One region of the Burkholderia sp. L-4 genome, then DNA from elsewhere that is predicted to be linked to it. Evidence: riboswitches for the same ligand, from Rfam matches in the RefSeq annotation. Region 1 holds a riboswitch; each other region holds the start of a gene.
The links. A riboswitch is a leader RNA that binds a small molecule or an ion and turns the genes downstream of it on or off. The one in region 1 is predicted to bind cobalamin.
Positions count from the first base shown of each region.

Region 1 (3,201 bases):
GCCTTCGATTCGGCCGCGCCGATGAAACCGACCGGAAAACCGAGGATCAACGCGGGACGCGGCGCGCCGGCGTCGATCATGTCGAGCAGGTGGAACAGCGCGGTCGGCGCATTGCCGATCACGACGACGCTGCCCGCGAGATGCGGACGCCACAGTTCGAGCGCCGTCGCCGAGCGCGTGTTGCCGAGATGGCGCGCGAGATCGGGCACCTCCGGCTCGCCGAGCGTGCAGATCACGCGGTTGTCGGCCGGCAGCCGCGCGCGCGTGATGCCTTCGGCGACCATTCTCGCGTCGCACAGGATCGGCGCGCCGGCCGCGAGCGCGGTGCGGCCGGCCGTGCCGGCGCCAGCCGAAAAGCGCAGGTCGTAGACGACGTCGACCATCCCGCACGCATGGATCACGCGCACCGCGAGTTTCTCGAGGTCGGGCGGAACGCGCGACAGGTCGGCCTCGGCGCGGATCGTCGCGAACGACTGGCGGTAGATTTCCTGCCCGTCGCGAATGTAGTCAAGCATCGGTGGTGTCCTGGCTGTGCCGCGCGTCCGTCAAACGGGCCGCGGCCTGGTCAATCGTCAGATGGCGCGCGAGCGGGGCGCCAAGGCCCGCGGCCGCGTCGCGCCGGTAAAGGTCGTAGTGCGCAGGCGCCACCGCGACGAGCGTGTGCGTCGCGGGATGCGGCAACGCGCAGTGGCGCTCGCAGCCGGTCAGGTGCACGTCGACCGGATGGCCGAGGCACGCCGCGAGGGCGAGCGCGTCGTGTTTCGTGTCGGCCCGCGCTTTCGCGCAGCCCGTGCTGCCGGTGCAGGCGACGAGGGTCGCCAGCGGGTCGGACGATGCGCAGACGAGGCCGAGCGACGCCAGTGCCGCCAACGTGGCCGGGGCGCGTTCGTTCGGCACGCCGTGGAGAAACACGCCTTGCCACGGCGTCATCGACAACGTGCCGTCGCCGTCGGCTTCGGCCAGCGCGGCGAGCCGTTCCAGTCGTGTCGCGTCGAGCCGCCCGAGCACGCATTGCGCGCCGACGCTGCAGCGTGCCGCATCGCGCGACGCGCGCATGCCGAAACGCAGCGCCGGGTCGGTGCGCGTGCGCCGCCAGCCGGCGAGCGCGGGATCGGCCGTGAGCGGGAAGGGCAGGTAGTGCTGCGCGCGTGCGAGCAACGCGCATTCGCCGGCGGTCGCGAGCACCCCGCGCATCCGCGTGACCTCGGCCGGTGCGAGATCGAGGAACGCGAGCAGCAATGCGCGAACCAGTGCGACGGCCTGATCGGGCGACACGTCGACCGATGCGGGCCGGTCGTCCCGCGCGGCCGGCGGGCAGCCGGCCAGCCCGGCCGCGAGGCGCACCGCGCCGTCTGCGCGGCGCCATGCGGCCAGCCAGATGTCGTGCGGATGATCGAGCGCCGCAACCGCTTCGCCGCCGTCGAGCTGGATCGAGAATTTCGGCGACAGCTCGCCGCGGCGCGGCTCGCCGGCCAGCATGTCGAGCAGCGGCATCGCGAGCGCGCGGCTGTCGACGAGCGCGGCGGGATCGTGCCCGGCGAGCGGGCTGAGCAAGAGGTTGCGGACGTCGTCGCTCGCGGCGAGCGCGGCCGTCTCGTCGACCGCGCCTGCGGCAGCGTCGACGCGCGGGCCGAGCCCCGCCTCGAGCAATGCGCGCGTCAGCGCATCGGCGGCGCTGTCGCGAATGCCGCGCAGCTGGAGATTCGCGCGATTGGTCGCGTCGATCGCGCCGGAGCCGTACGCGCGGGCGGCGGCGGCAATCGCACGCGCCTGGCGCGCATCGAGCCGGCCGCCCGGTAACTTGACCCGGCACAGCCCGCCATCGGCGGCCGCGACCACGCGCACGAGCCCCGGGCAGGCCGACGGGCGCACGACGGGCGACGCAGGAATCGAATCGGGGGCGGAACTCAACGGGATACCGGGACAGTGTCGCGCCGCGGCCAACGCATCGGTACACCCCGCCCGACGCCGACTGGCACGCACGCACTTTCTGGCCGGCAGGTCTCCTGGCTGACAGGTCGGCGCCGGCTCCCGGCCTTCCCGGTGAAACCAGTGGCATGAGGGGGAGATCGGCTCGCTGTCTACAGTTGCGGGGGCAGCCACAGCGGCGCGCGGCGCGCCCTGTGTTCCCTCTTCGGCCCCGAAGGGCACCGGCGAACGAACGGCCGTAGGATACCCGATTTCGGCACCGGCCCGACATCGGCCATGTGCGTCGCAACCGTGTCGCAGCATGGCTGCGACGACCTGCGCGCGGCAGCGCGGATGGTACGATTGGCGGCTCGGCACTGGATCGGCGACACGCCGGTGTCCGCGACGATGAAACTGGGCGGGGCCAGCTGTTCGCCATGCGGATCGCGCGGGCCTGGCCGACACCGCTGGCGCGTCCCGCGCCGGGCAGTCGGCGCCGACGGCAATCGCCGGATCGACGCGCGGCGGCGCAACGGCCGCGCATCGCAACACACTGGATGAAATCGAACGATGGGGAAGGGTGCATGACGGCGTGGCTGACGGTAGTGGGCATCGGCGACGACGGTTACGCGGGGCTCGGGCGCAATGCGCGACGCGCGCTGCTCGGCGCGACGCGCGTGGTCGGCGCGAAGCGGCATCTCGACATGCTGCCCGCGCGGTTGCCGGCCGCGCGCGAAGCGTGGCCGTCGCCGTTCGATCTCGCGGGCGTGCTCGCGCGGCGCGGCTCGCCCGTCTGCGTGCTCGCGAGCGGTGACCCGATGCTGTTCGGCGTCGGCGCGACGCTCGCGCGCCAGCTTTCTCCCGACGAATGGCGCGTGCTGCCCGCGCCGTCGTCGCTGTCCCTCGCGGCCGCACGCCTCGGCTGGGCGCTGCAGGATGTCGGCGCGGTGTCGCTCGTCGGCCGTCCGCTCGCGACGCTCGCGCGTCATCTGCTGCCGGGCCGGCGCCTGTTCGTGCTGAGCGCCGACGGCCGCACGCCGGCCGCCGTCGCGGCCGAACTCGCCGCACGCGGCTTCGGGCCGACGCGCATCAGCGTGTTCGAACATCTGGGCGGCCCGCTCGAACGGCGCGTCGACGGCCTCGCGCAGGACTGGAAAGTCGCCGAAACGGCCGCGCTCAATCTCGTCGCGCTCGACTGCCGGGCCGGCCCCGACGCGCCGCGCCGCGCGCTCACACCGGGCCTGCCCGACGATGCATACCGCCACGACGGCCAGCTCACCAAGCGCGACTTGC
Region 1 is NZ_JBXEOX010000001.1:1,859,494-1,862,694, forward strand. Features, by position in the region: gene AC1VVG_RS08630 (precorrin-8X methylmutase) at 1-515, opposite strand, end outside; gene cobG (precorrin-3B synthase) at 508-1,872, opposite strand; cobalamin riboswitch at 1,980-2,170, opposite strand; gene cbiE (precorrin-6y C5,15-methyltransferase (decarboxylating) subunit CbiE) at 2,493-3,201, shown strand, end outside.

Region 2 (3,201 bases), on a different contig from region 1:
CGGATGAAGGACGCGCTGCAGGGCAAGCGCGTGGGCGTCGTGATCAGCGGCGGCAACGTCGATCTCGAGAACTTCTGCGCACTGGTGTCGACGCCGGCCTAAGCGTCGCGGCGCACATGAACATCCTGTCATCCGTGCGCCATGGCACCTTCACGACGCGTTAAGTTTCGCGCCCTAGACTGATGACGTTGCCCGCAGTCAGTCGTGAAGGAGCCACCATGAACACGCACGCGATCGTCGCCGCCGCCCTGGCGGTCGCCTCCCTTCCGGCGTTCGCCCAACCGGGCGCGACGTCATCCGGTTTCCCCGCCGCATCGCCGCACGACGTCGTCGCGCAGGCGATGCACCGCTCGCCCGGCGCGTTGCCGCACGCCGGCTTCGTGCTCGCGAAGATCGATCAGAACAATACGCCGCCCGATCGGGGCGGCGACCCGGGCGGCCGCGCGCACGCCGGCACGCACATGTAACGGCGCGCGCCGGGCGCCGCTGCCGCGCCCGGCCCCGCCGGCAATCAGAACGCCGGCAGCGACGGGTCGCGTGCGGCGAGGATGTCGTCGGTGCGGGCTGTTCCGCGATCTGCAGCTGTTCGGCTGGCCGATCGTGCAACCGCGGCGACCGACCGGCATGCGGCTCGGCGATCCGCGCCGCGACGACGCTGTGCCGCTGCCCGGGCTGCTCAACGCGCCGGCTGACGTCGACCGGACAACCTACGGTTTCGCGTTCGATACGACGCGGCTCGCATGCCGCTTGCCCCTCCCGATTCATCAGACGAGAAACGCGACACCAACACACAAGCGAAAGGATTCGGAAAGCGCTTGCCGGAGAATGACGTTTTTTCGCACCCTCGCGCGGCGCGGCAATTGACGTGCGGGAGCGCACGCCATTACCCTTGCGCGCTGATGGTTCCCAGCGATGGGATCAAAAGGGAACGCAGGACGGGCAACGACTCGAATCTGCGGCTGCCCCCGCAACTGTGAGCGGCGAATCCGTGCCACTGCGCGCCACTGGGAAACCGGGAAGGTCCGCACGGATGACGACCCGCGAGCCAGGAGACCTGCCATCGACCCGAGGTCCAGCAGCCGCACCGGGCGGGGTGTCCCGATGCGCAAGCGCCGCCGTTGGCGGTCGCCCGTTGCATGGACGACCCGACCTCAGGATCCGTCAGATGTCCTTCGTTCCCGAATCCGCTTCCCTGCCGCAAGCGTCGCGCCGACACGCCGTCGGCATGCGCAACCTGGTCGCCCTTCGCTCGCGACCGCCCTACGCGCCACACGCTTTCTCTCGCTGTCTGATGAACCTTCGTTACCTGCTCGCCACATCCGCCGCCACCGCGCTGCTCACCCCGCTCGCCCACGCCGCCGGCGATACCGCGCTCCAGCCGCCCGCCCAGCCCGCGGAAGGCGCCGATCTGCCGACGATCAGCGTGACCGACACGCGGCACCTGCCCGAATCGTTCGACCGGCGCTATGCGTCGACGCAGGTGCTTACGCGAGAAGATCTCGACCGGCTGTCGTCGACCGACCCGAGCATCACGCAGGCGCTCGCGACGCTGCCGGGCGTGACCGTCTCGCAGAGCGGCGGCCCCGGCTCGTCCGCGTCGGTCAGCATCCGCGGCTCGTCGGCCAGCCAGGTCGCCGTGTTCATCGACGGGATCCGGATCGGCTCGCCGACCACCGGCATCGCGCCGTGGGCCGACCTGCCGGCCGACGCGTTCGAACGCGTGGAAGTGATTTCGGGCCCGGCCGCCGCATCGTTCGGCAGCAACGCGATGGGCGGCGTCGTGCAGCTCTTCACGCGCCGCGCCGCCAACCGGCCGAACCAGACCACCGTGTCGTTCGGCGGCGGATCGAACAAGACGTTCGACACGCAGTTCCGCACGTCGGGCACCCTGCCGTCGACAGGGCCGCTGGCCGCGCTCGGCGGTGTCACCTACTCGCTGGGGCTGCACGACTACAACACGGCCGGCATCGATGCGACGCGGCCCTTCTTCTACGGTCACGAAGCCGGCCGCAATCCGTATCACGCGCAGGATCTCGATGCGCGGCTCGGCTATGCGCGCGACAACTGGTCGATCTCGACGTTCGCGCTGTATCACCGCTCCGACCTGTCCTACGACAACAGCGGCTATGCGAATCGCGAGCTCGATCACCAGCTGACGACCGGCATCGCATTTCATCTCGACATCACGCCCGATACGCAGTTCGACCAGTCGTTCGGTTATGCGAACGACCGCCAGTTCATCTACGCGGACAATCCGGCCCTCGCAACCGACCAGATCAATTCGCAGCGCATCAGCACGTCGACGTCGCTGACCCATCAGGCGCACGGGTTCCGCCTGTTCGGCCTGCCGCTGTCGGGCGAAACGAAGCTCGCCTACGATTTCACGCGCGAACAGGCATTCCTGCCGATCGACGCGCCCGGCGGCATACCGACGCGCAACGACTCGGCGTTTTCGCTGCATCAGTCGGCCACGCTCGGCAGCGTGACGCTGTTCCTCGCGGGGCGTCGCGAGATCATCGCCGGGCAAGGCGTGAACACCGGCAACGCCGCGCTGTCGTGGGCGATCACGCCGGTCTACACCGCGCGCGTGTCGTACGGCAACGCATTCCGCCTGCCGAGTTTCAACGACCTGTACTACCCCGGCTACGGCAATCCGAACCTCAGCCCGGAACGCAGCACGTCGGTCGAGGCCGCGCTCGACGCGAACACGTCGTACGGCACGTTCTCGGCGGCGGTCTACGACACGCACGTCAACAACCTGATCGCGTACAACCCGGCAACGTTCTCGCCGATGAACATCGGCCGTTCGCACATTCGCGGCATCGACCTGTCGTACAAGGGGACGATCGGCCGCTCGACGCCGGTGAGTCTGGCCGTCGGCCTCCTGAATCCGCAGGACGAGACCAACCAGACCTGGCTCAACCGCCGGCCGCGCCAGACGGTCAGCCTCAGCGTCGACCACACGTGGGACGAACTGAAGCTCCACGCGCTGAGCACGGGCGCATCGCTGCTCTACGGCGGCACGACGTTCGACGATCCGGCCAACACGACGTATCTGCCGTCGTACCTGACGGTGAGCCTGCGCGCGTCGTACCGGATCAATTCGCACCTGACGGTGTCGGCGTCGCTGTCGAACCTGTTCGACCGGCAATACATGACCGCGTACGGCTACAACACGCTCGGCCGCACGGCGTTCGGCAA
Region 2 is NZ_JBXEOX010000002.1:2,362,543-2,365,743, forward strand. Features, by position in the region: gene AC1VVG_RS27540 (threo-3-hydroxy-L-aspartate ammonia-lyase) at 1-102, shown strand, start outside; gene AC1VVG_RS27545 (hypothetical protein) at 219-467, shown strand; cobalamin riboswitch at 884-1,076, shown strand; gene AC1VVG_RS27550 (TonB-dependent receptor domain-containing protein) at 1,292-3,201, shown strand, end outside.
Region 2: another riboswitch for cobalamin. It lies ahead of AC1VVG_RS27550 (TonB-dependent receptor domain-containing protein); the one in region 1 lies ahead of cobG (precorrin-3B synthase).

Region 3 (3,201 bases), 930 kb from region 1:
GGCGAACCAGGCAGGGAAGCTGACTGAACTGTGATTCGATGCGCCAATTTGACCACCGTTGACCGCCGAGATCAAGGGGAATCGACGCATCGTTTGAAACGTTACTGCGTCTCGTGCTGTGCGAGCACCGCGCCGAGCTGTTCGTTCATCTGGTGCATTGTACGACGGATTTCCTCCGCCGGAAATGCTTCACCGTGCCGCACGCTCGTTTGCAGCCGCAGCAATTCCGATGCGAGCGACAGCGCCGCCATCACCGCAATGCGATCGGTGCCGCGTACCGAACTGTTCGAGCGGATTTTCGACATTTCGGCGTCGACGCGCGCGACGGCCTCGAGCAGTGCCGCTTCGGTCTCGGCCGAACAGGCGAGCCGATAGGCCTGACCGAGAATCGAGACTTCGATCTGCTTGGTGCTCATGCATGTTCTCCGTGGCTGGCCGCGTCATCGCCATCCGGGCGTGCCTGCGCATCCAGCAGGTCGAGCTGGTTGTCGGCTTGCTCCGCGCTTTTCGAGCGCGGTAGCTTTTCGAGAATCGCGTTCAGTTTCACCTGGGCGTCGTCGATCTTTGCCGACAGCGTGTCGCGCTCGGCCGCGAGCGCATTGCGTTCGTCGCGCAGTGCCGCGAGTTCCGCGCGGACCGTGTCCGCTTCCGCGCGCAATTGCGCGACCTGCTCCTCGAGCGCGAGCCGTTCCGCGTGATAGCGCTTGTTCAGCGAAATCAGACGGCCAATATTTTGAGATAAGGTTTCGAGTTCGTTGAGCATTTGCTGCGTCCTCTAAAGACCCAGCATTTTAGCGCGGAATAACGCGCAATCCGACATCTGTAACGTTTCCAGTCGTAACACCCCGGCTTCTTGCCGCGAATCGGTGCTTCCCGTGCGTGTCCGGATGCTTCCTTGACGCTCGCGCGACCGGCTCCTAAACTGGCGCCGCCTCGGTGCTCGCGCGTGGCACGCGCGGTTAAACGGGAAGCAGGGCGTGCGCTCCGGGAGCGTGCCAACCTGCGCTGCCCCCGCAACGGTAAGCGGCCGCGTCCGTCGACGCAGGCCGGCTCGGGCGCGTTTTGCGTGCAGGTGTCGCACGCGGGCGCGGGCCACTGCGCGTGAAACGCGCGGGAAGGCGAGCCGGACCGCCGCCAGCCCGGATACCGGCCGAGACGGGAAGCCCGCACGGGTTTCATGACGCGCGGCCTGCGGGGAGGCGGGGCGCGCAACGCTTCACGGAATGTTCTTCGATGCTGACCCCAATCGTCCGCGCGGCGTCCCCGTCACGTCCGGCCGGCCACCTCGAGCGGATGCGCCGCGCATCATGCGCGCGGCCGTGCACGGCATGAGCGCCGCGCGCGCCGCCGCGATCTGGGCCGCGCTGGCCGCCGCGGTCGCGCTGCTGTTCGTCGCGTCGCTGTCGATCGGCAGCGTGCCGATGTCGCCGTGGCAGGCGCTCGCGTCGCTCGTCCCGCATGGCGGCGACGCGCTGTTCGCCGAGATCGTCCGCACGCTGCGTCTGCCGCGCGCGCTCGCCGGCTTCGCGTGCGGCGCGCTGCTCGCGCTGGCCGGCGCGCTGTTGCAGGTGCTGCTGCGCAACCCGCTTGCGGAACCGTACGTGCTCGGCGTGTCCGGCGGCGCGGCCGGCTTCGCGCTCGTCGCGATGATTGCCGGCGGCGCATGGTGGCTCGTCGACGCGTCGGCATTCGCCGGTTCGCTCGTCTCGGTCGCGCTCGTGCTCGGTCTCGCGCGCCGCGCGTTGTGGCGCGGCGATTCGCGCGACGCGTCGCCGCGCCTGCTGCTCACCGGCGTCGTGATCGCGGCCGGGTGGGGCGCGCTCGTCACGCTGTTGCTGTCGCTCGCTCCCGATGCGCGGCTGCGCGGCATCATCTTCTGGCTCACGGGCGACCTGAACGGCGTGACGGCGCCCTGGTTCGCATGGGGGGCGCTGTTGCTGGCCGCATGCGTCGCGCTGCCGGCCGCGCCGCAACTGAACGTGCTGCTGCGCGGCGACGCGACCGCGCAGGCGCTCGGCGTGCCCGTCGCGCGCCTGCGCGTGCGGATCTATCTCGTCGCGTCGCTGGCGGCCGCTGCCGCGGTGACGACGGCCGGCACGATCGGCTTCGTCGGCCTCGTCGTGCCGCATGCGCTGCGGCTCGCGTTCGGCAACGACCAGCGGATGCTGCTGCCGGCCGCGATGCTCGCGGGCGGCGGCGGCGTGATGGCGGCCGACCTGCTCGCGCGCACCGCGATCGCGCCCGCGCAGTTGCCGGTCGGCGTGATGACCGCGTTGATCGGCGTGCCGGTGTTCCTGTGGATGTTGTTGAGGAGGCCGATGCGATGACGGATGCCGCACTGCACGCGGGCGGCGGCGAGCTGCGCTGCATGGCCGTCGACCTGACGCTGAAGGCCGGCGCGCGCACGTTGCTCGACGGGTTCACGCAGGCGTTTCGGCCTGGCGAGATCTGGTGCGTCGCGGGGCCGAACGGCGCCGGCAAGACGACGCTGCTCGCGACGCTCGCGGGGTTGCAGCCGCCGGCCGGCGGACAGGTCGAGATCGACGGCCGGCCGCTGGTCGCGTGGCCGCCCGGGCCCCTCGCGCAGCGTCGCGCGCTGATGCCACAGCAGCTGCACGACGCGTTCAGCGCGACGGTGCTCGACACGGTGCTGCTTCACCGCTATCCGTATCTCGGCGGCTGGGGCTGGGAGCGCGACGGCGATCGCGCGGCCGCGTACGACGCACTCGCGACGTTCGATCTGACCGCACTCGCGTCGCGCGATGTATTGTCGCTGTCGGGCGGCGAGCGGCAGCGGGTCGCGCTGGCCGCGACGCTGTGCCAGGATGCGCCGCTGATGCTGCTCGACGAACCGCTCGCGCATCTCGACCTGCATCACCAGATCGACTGCCTGACCGCGCTGGGCGCATGGCTCGACCGGGGCCCGCGCACGGTGCTGTTTTCGTGCCACGACCTGAATCTCGCGCGGCGTTTCGCGACGCACGCGTTGCTGCTCGACGGCCGCGGCCGCGCGTCGGCCGGCCCCGTGCACGACGTGCTGACGCCCGAACGCGCGAGCGACGCGTTCGGCTATCCGCTCGTGCTGATCCGCGAGAACGGCCGCGATGCGTTGCTGCCGGCATGGCCTGCGCGACCATGACCTTTCCTTTTCCGATTCCTTCGATGCGCGGCGCGTGCCGCGCCAACGACACGGCTTCCCGA
Region 3 is NZ_JBXEOX010000001.1:2,792,797-2,795,997, reverse strand. Features, by position in the region: RNA gene ssrS (6S RNA) at 1-20, opposite strand, end outside; gene AC1VVG_RS13020 (cell division protein ZapA) at 102-416, opposite strand; gene AC1VVG_RS13015 (ATPase) at 413-763, opposite strand; cobalamin riboswitch at 918-1,169, shown strand; gene AC1VVG_RS13010 (FecCD family ABC transporter permease) at 1,329-2,327, shown strand; gene AC1VVG_RS13005 (ABC transporter ATP-binding protein) at 2,324-3,139, shown strand; gene cobT (nicotinate-nucleotide--dimethylbenzimidazole phosphoribosyltransferase) at 3,201-3,201, shown strand, end outside.
Region 3: another riboswitch for cobalamin. It lies ahead of AC1VVG_RS13010 (FecCD family ABC transporter permease); the one in region 1 lies ahead of cobG (precorrin-3B synthase).

Region 4 (3,201 bases), on a different contig from region 1:
GGCCTTGTTCAGCGCATACGCGGTCGGCACCGTGCCGATCAGGATCAGCATGATGAGGCCCATCCCTTTCTGTCCGTCGTTCGACCCGTGTGCGAACGACACGCCCGTGCAGGTCAGGATCAGCAGGCAGCGAATCCAGAACGGCGGCGGCTGATCCTTCGGCGGCTCCTTGTACAGCTCGGGAATCCGCACGAGCGCTTTCAGCACGAGCAGCAGCAGCGCCGCGCACAGGAAGCCGACGATCGGCGAGACCAGCAGCGACTTGCCGACGCCGAGCGCCTGGCCCCAGTCGACGCCGCTCGTGCCGGACGGCCCGTGCATCAGCTGGTTCATCAGCCCGACGCCGATGATCGACCCGATCAGCGTATGCGAGCTCGACGAGGGCAACCCGAAATACCAGGTCGCGAGGTTCCACACGATCGCGGCGATCAGCAGCGCGAACACCATCGCGAAGCCCGCGCCGCTGCCGACCTGCAGGATCAGCTCGACGGGCAGCAACTGCAGGATCCCGAACGCGACGGCGCCGCTCGAGACCATCACGCCGAGGAAGTTCCACATGCCCGACCAGATCACCGCGACGTTCGGCGTCAGCGAATGCGTATAGATCACGGTGGCGACCGCATTCGCGGTGTCGTGGAAGCCGTTGACGAATTCGAAGCCGAGCGCGATCAGCAATGCCGCGCCGAGCAACAGGTACGGAAACAGCGAGCCTTCGCGGACCGGCGACAGATCGTCGAACAGGTGCGTGCCGATATAGAGGGCGCCGAGCACGAGCACCAGCAGGAACACGGCATAGCCGATCTGCCTGGTACGTTCGATGGAGCCGGCGTTGTTCGGGGCGGACGAAGCAGGTTGATTCATGACGGCATCTCGTGAGGGAACCGCGTCCGATCCTAGCGGTGACCAGCAGTCAGTTTGATGACAGTCGGGACCACGAACGGCGTGTCTTACGGGATGTAAGCTGATTGGCCGAATGCTCGGCGCTGCGTCGCCCTGATCGCTCACATAGTGGGCGCAACGGTGGTTGACGCACCGGCATCGCGTCGGTCGTCATCCGGCGCGACCCATGACCAGCCGTCCGGCGAAGCGGCGAATGTCGTGCATGACAGCGGCGCGATGTCGAGACGCGCGGCCGCCGCCGGATCCATCCGCAGCACATGCGCGAGGGCCGCACGGACGAGCGGCGCGTGCGTGATCGCGATCACGTCGCGACCGGGCGGCAGCGCGTTCAACCATGTGCCGACCCGATGCGCGGCGGCTGCGAACGATTCGCCGCCGTGCGGCGAGGCGGACGGATCGCCGATCCACGCGGCAAGTTCGCCCGGCAGATCGCGTGCGAGGTCGCTCAGGCGCTTGCCGCGCCAGTTGCCGTAGTCGATGTCGCGCAGCGCGTCGTCGACGTCGGCGCGCAGCCCGAGCGCATCGGCGGTCTGCCGCGCACAGCATGCGGGGCTGCACAGCACGACGAGCGATCCGCCGGCGCGTGACCACCGGCCGCGCCACGCGGCAGCTTCGGCGAGCCCGCGCGCGTCGAGCGGATCGTCGTCGGGGAACGTGCCGGTGCGCATCGCCCGGGTCGATGCGTGTGCGATCAGGCGCAACGAGGCATGCAGGGTCATGTCGATGGTCGGATGATCCGGAACGGGACGTGATTGTCACCGCGCGATCACTTCAATACGCGCCCGTTCGCGCGTACAATTCGCCCGATACGAAACGCGGAAGCCGGTGCAATTCCGGCGCGGTCGCGCCACTGTAACCGGAGAATCGACGATCCCGGAAGCCAGACCTGCCTTCGTACCCATCCATCATTTGTCGGGGCGCGATTCCCCTGAGGTGCATCCATGAGCGAAGCAGTGCTGAAGCCGGCGGTCGTGCCGGCCCCCATCCCCGTCCGTGAACTGTTGCCCTGGGCCGTATTCGTCGGCCTGATCCTGTTGCTCGCCCTGTATTTCGTCGGCGCGGAACAAGGCGCGACGTCGCTCGTGCCGGGCATGTATGTCCACGAGTTCGTCCACGACGGCCGCCATCTGCTCGGCTTTCCCTGCCACTGACGCGGAGCACACGATGGTCGGAAAGCTGCTCATGCGCGGGATGCTCGCAGGCATCGCCGCGGGCCTCATCACATTCGGTTTCGCGAAAATCGTCGGCGAACCGCAAGTCGGTCGGGCGATCTCCCTTGAAGAAAAACTCGATGCCGCCAAGGGCGACGAGCCCGGGCACGATCACGATCACGAGGTCGAACTGGTCAGCCGCCACACCCAGGCCGGCCTCGGCCTGCTGACGGGCGTCGTGACCTATGGCGCGGCTTTCGGCGGACTGTTCTCGCTGGTCTTTGCCTATGCGTACGGGCGCGGCGGCCGCCTGCCGGCACGGCAGCTCGCCGCGTGGCTCGCGCTGGGGGCGTTCATCGCCCTCGTGATCGTGCCGAACATCAAGTACCCGGCCAATCCGCCGGCGGTCGGCGACCCCGATACGATCGGCCAGCGCACGGGCCTGTTCTTCCTGATGATCGCGATCTCGATCGCGACGATGGTGTTCTCGGTCGGCGTGCGCCGCCACCTGCTGGCGAAGCTCGGTCAATGGAACGCGTCAATCGTCGCGGGCCTCGTGTTCGTCGCGATCATCGCGGCCGTGCAGCTGGGGTTGCCGTCGTTCGACGAGGTACCGGCCGCATTCCCGGCTGCCTTGCTGTGGAAGTTCCGCGTCGCCGCGCTCGGGATGCAGGCGATCATGTGGACGACGATCGGCCTGCTGTTCGGCGCCTGGGTCGAACGCAGCGAACGCATCGCGATGCGCGCCGCCTGACGCGCATGCCGGACGAGCGCGCCTAGCGCAGCATGCGCGGCGCGCTCCACGTCGATTCGCGCGCCAGCGCGACGAACGCGGCCAGATAGTCGATCGATGCATCCGCCTCGCGGATGCCGAGGAAGATCTGCTTCGCGATTCCCTTCTTGCCGAGCTTGACCGGCACGACCGGCATCCGGTCGGCGTACTCGTCGGCCAGCCATCTCGGCAGCGCGGCCACGCCGCGCCCGCTCGCCACCATCTGCAGCATGATGTCGGTCGTCTCGATCGACTTGTGCCGCCTCGGCACGATGCCGGCCGGCGTCAGGAACTGGTTGTAGATGTCGAGCCGGTCGGTTTCGACCGGGTACGTGATCAGGATCTCGTCGGTCAGCTGCTCGGGCGTGACGTAGTCGG
Region 4 is NZ_JBXEOX010000002.1:370,189-373,389, reverse strand. Features, by position in the region: gene AC1VVG_RS18405 (inorganic phosphate transporter) at 1-861, opposite strand, end outside; gene AC1VVG_RS18400 (histidine phosphatase family protein) at 1,002-1,619, opposite strand; cobalamin riboswitch at 1,670-1,808, shown strand; gene AC1VVG_RS18395 (CbtB domain-containing protein) at 1,842-2,051, shown strand; gene AC1VVG_RS18390 (CbtA family protein) at 2,065-2,805, shown strand; gene AC1VVG_RS18385 (LysR family transcriptional regulator) at 2,828-3,201, opposite strand, start outside.
Region 4: another riboswitch for cobalamin. It lies ahead of AC1VVG_RS18395 (CbtB domain-containing protein); the one in region 1 lies ahead of cobG (precorrin-3B synthase).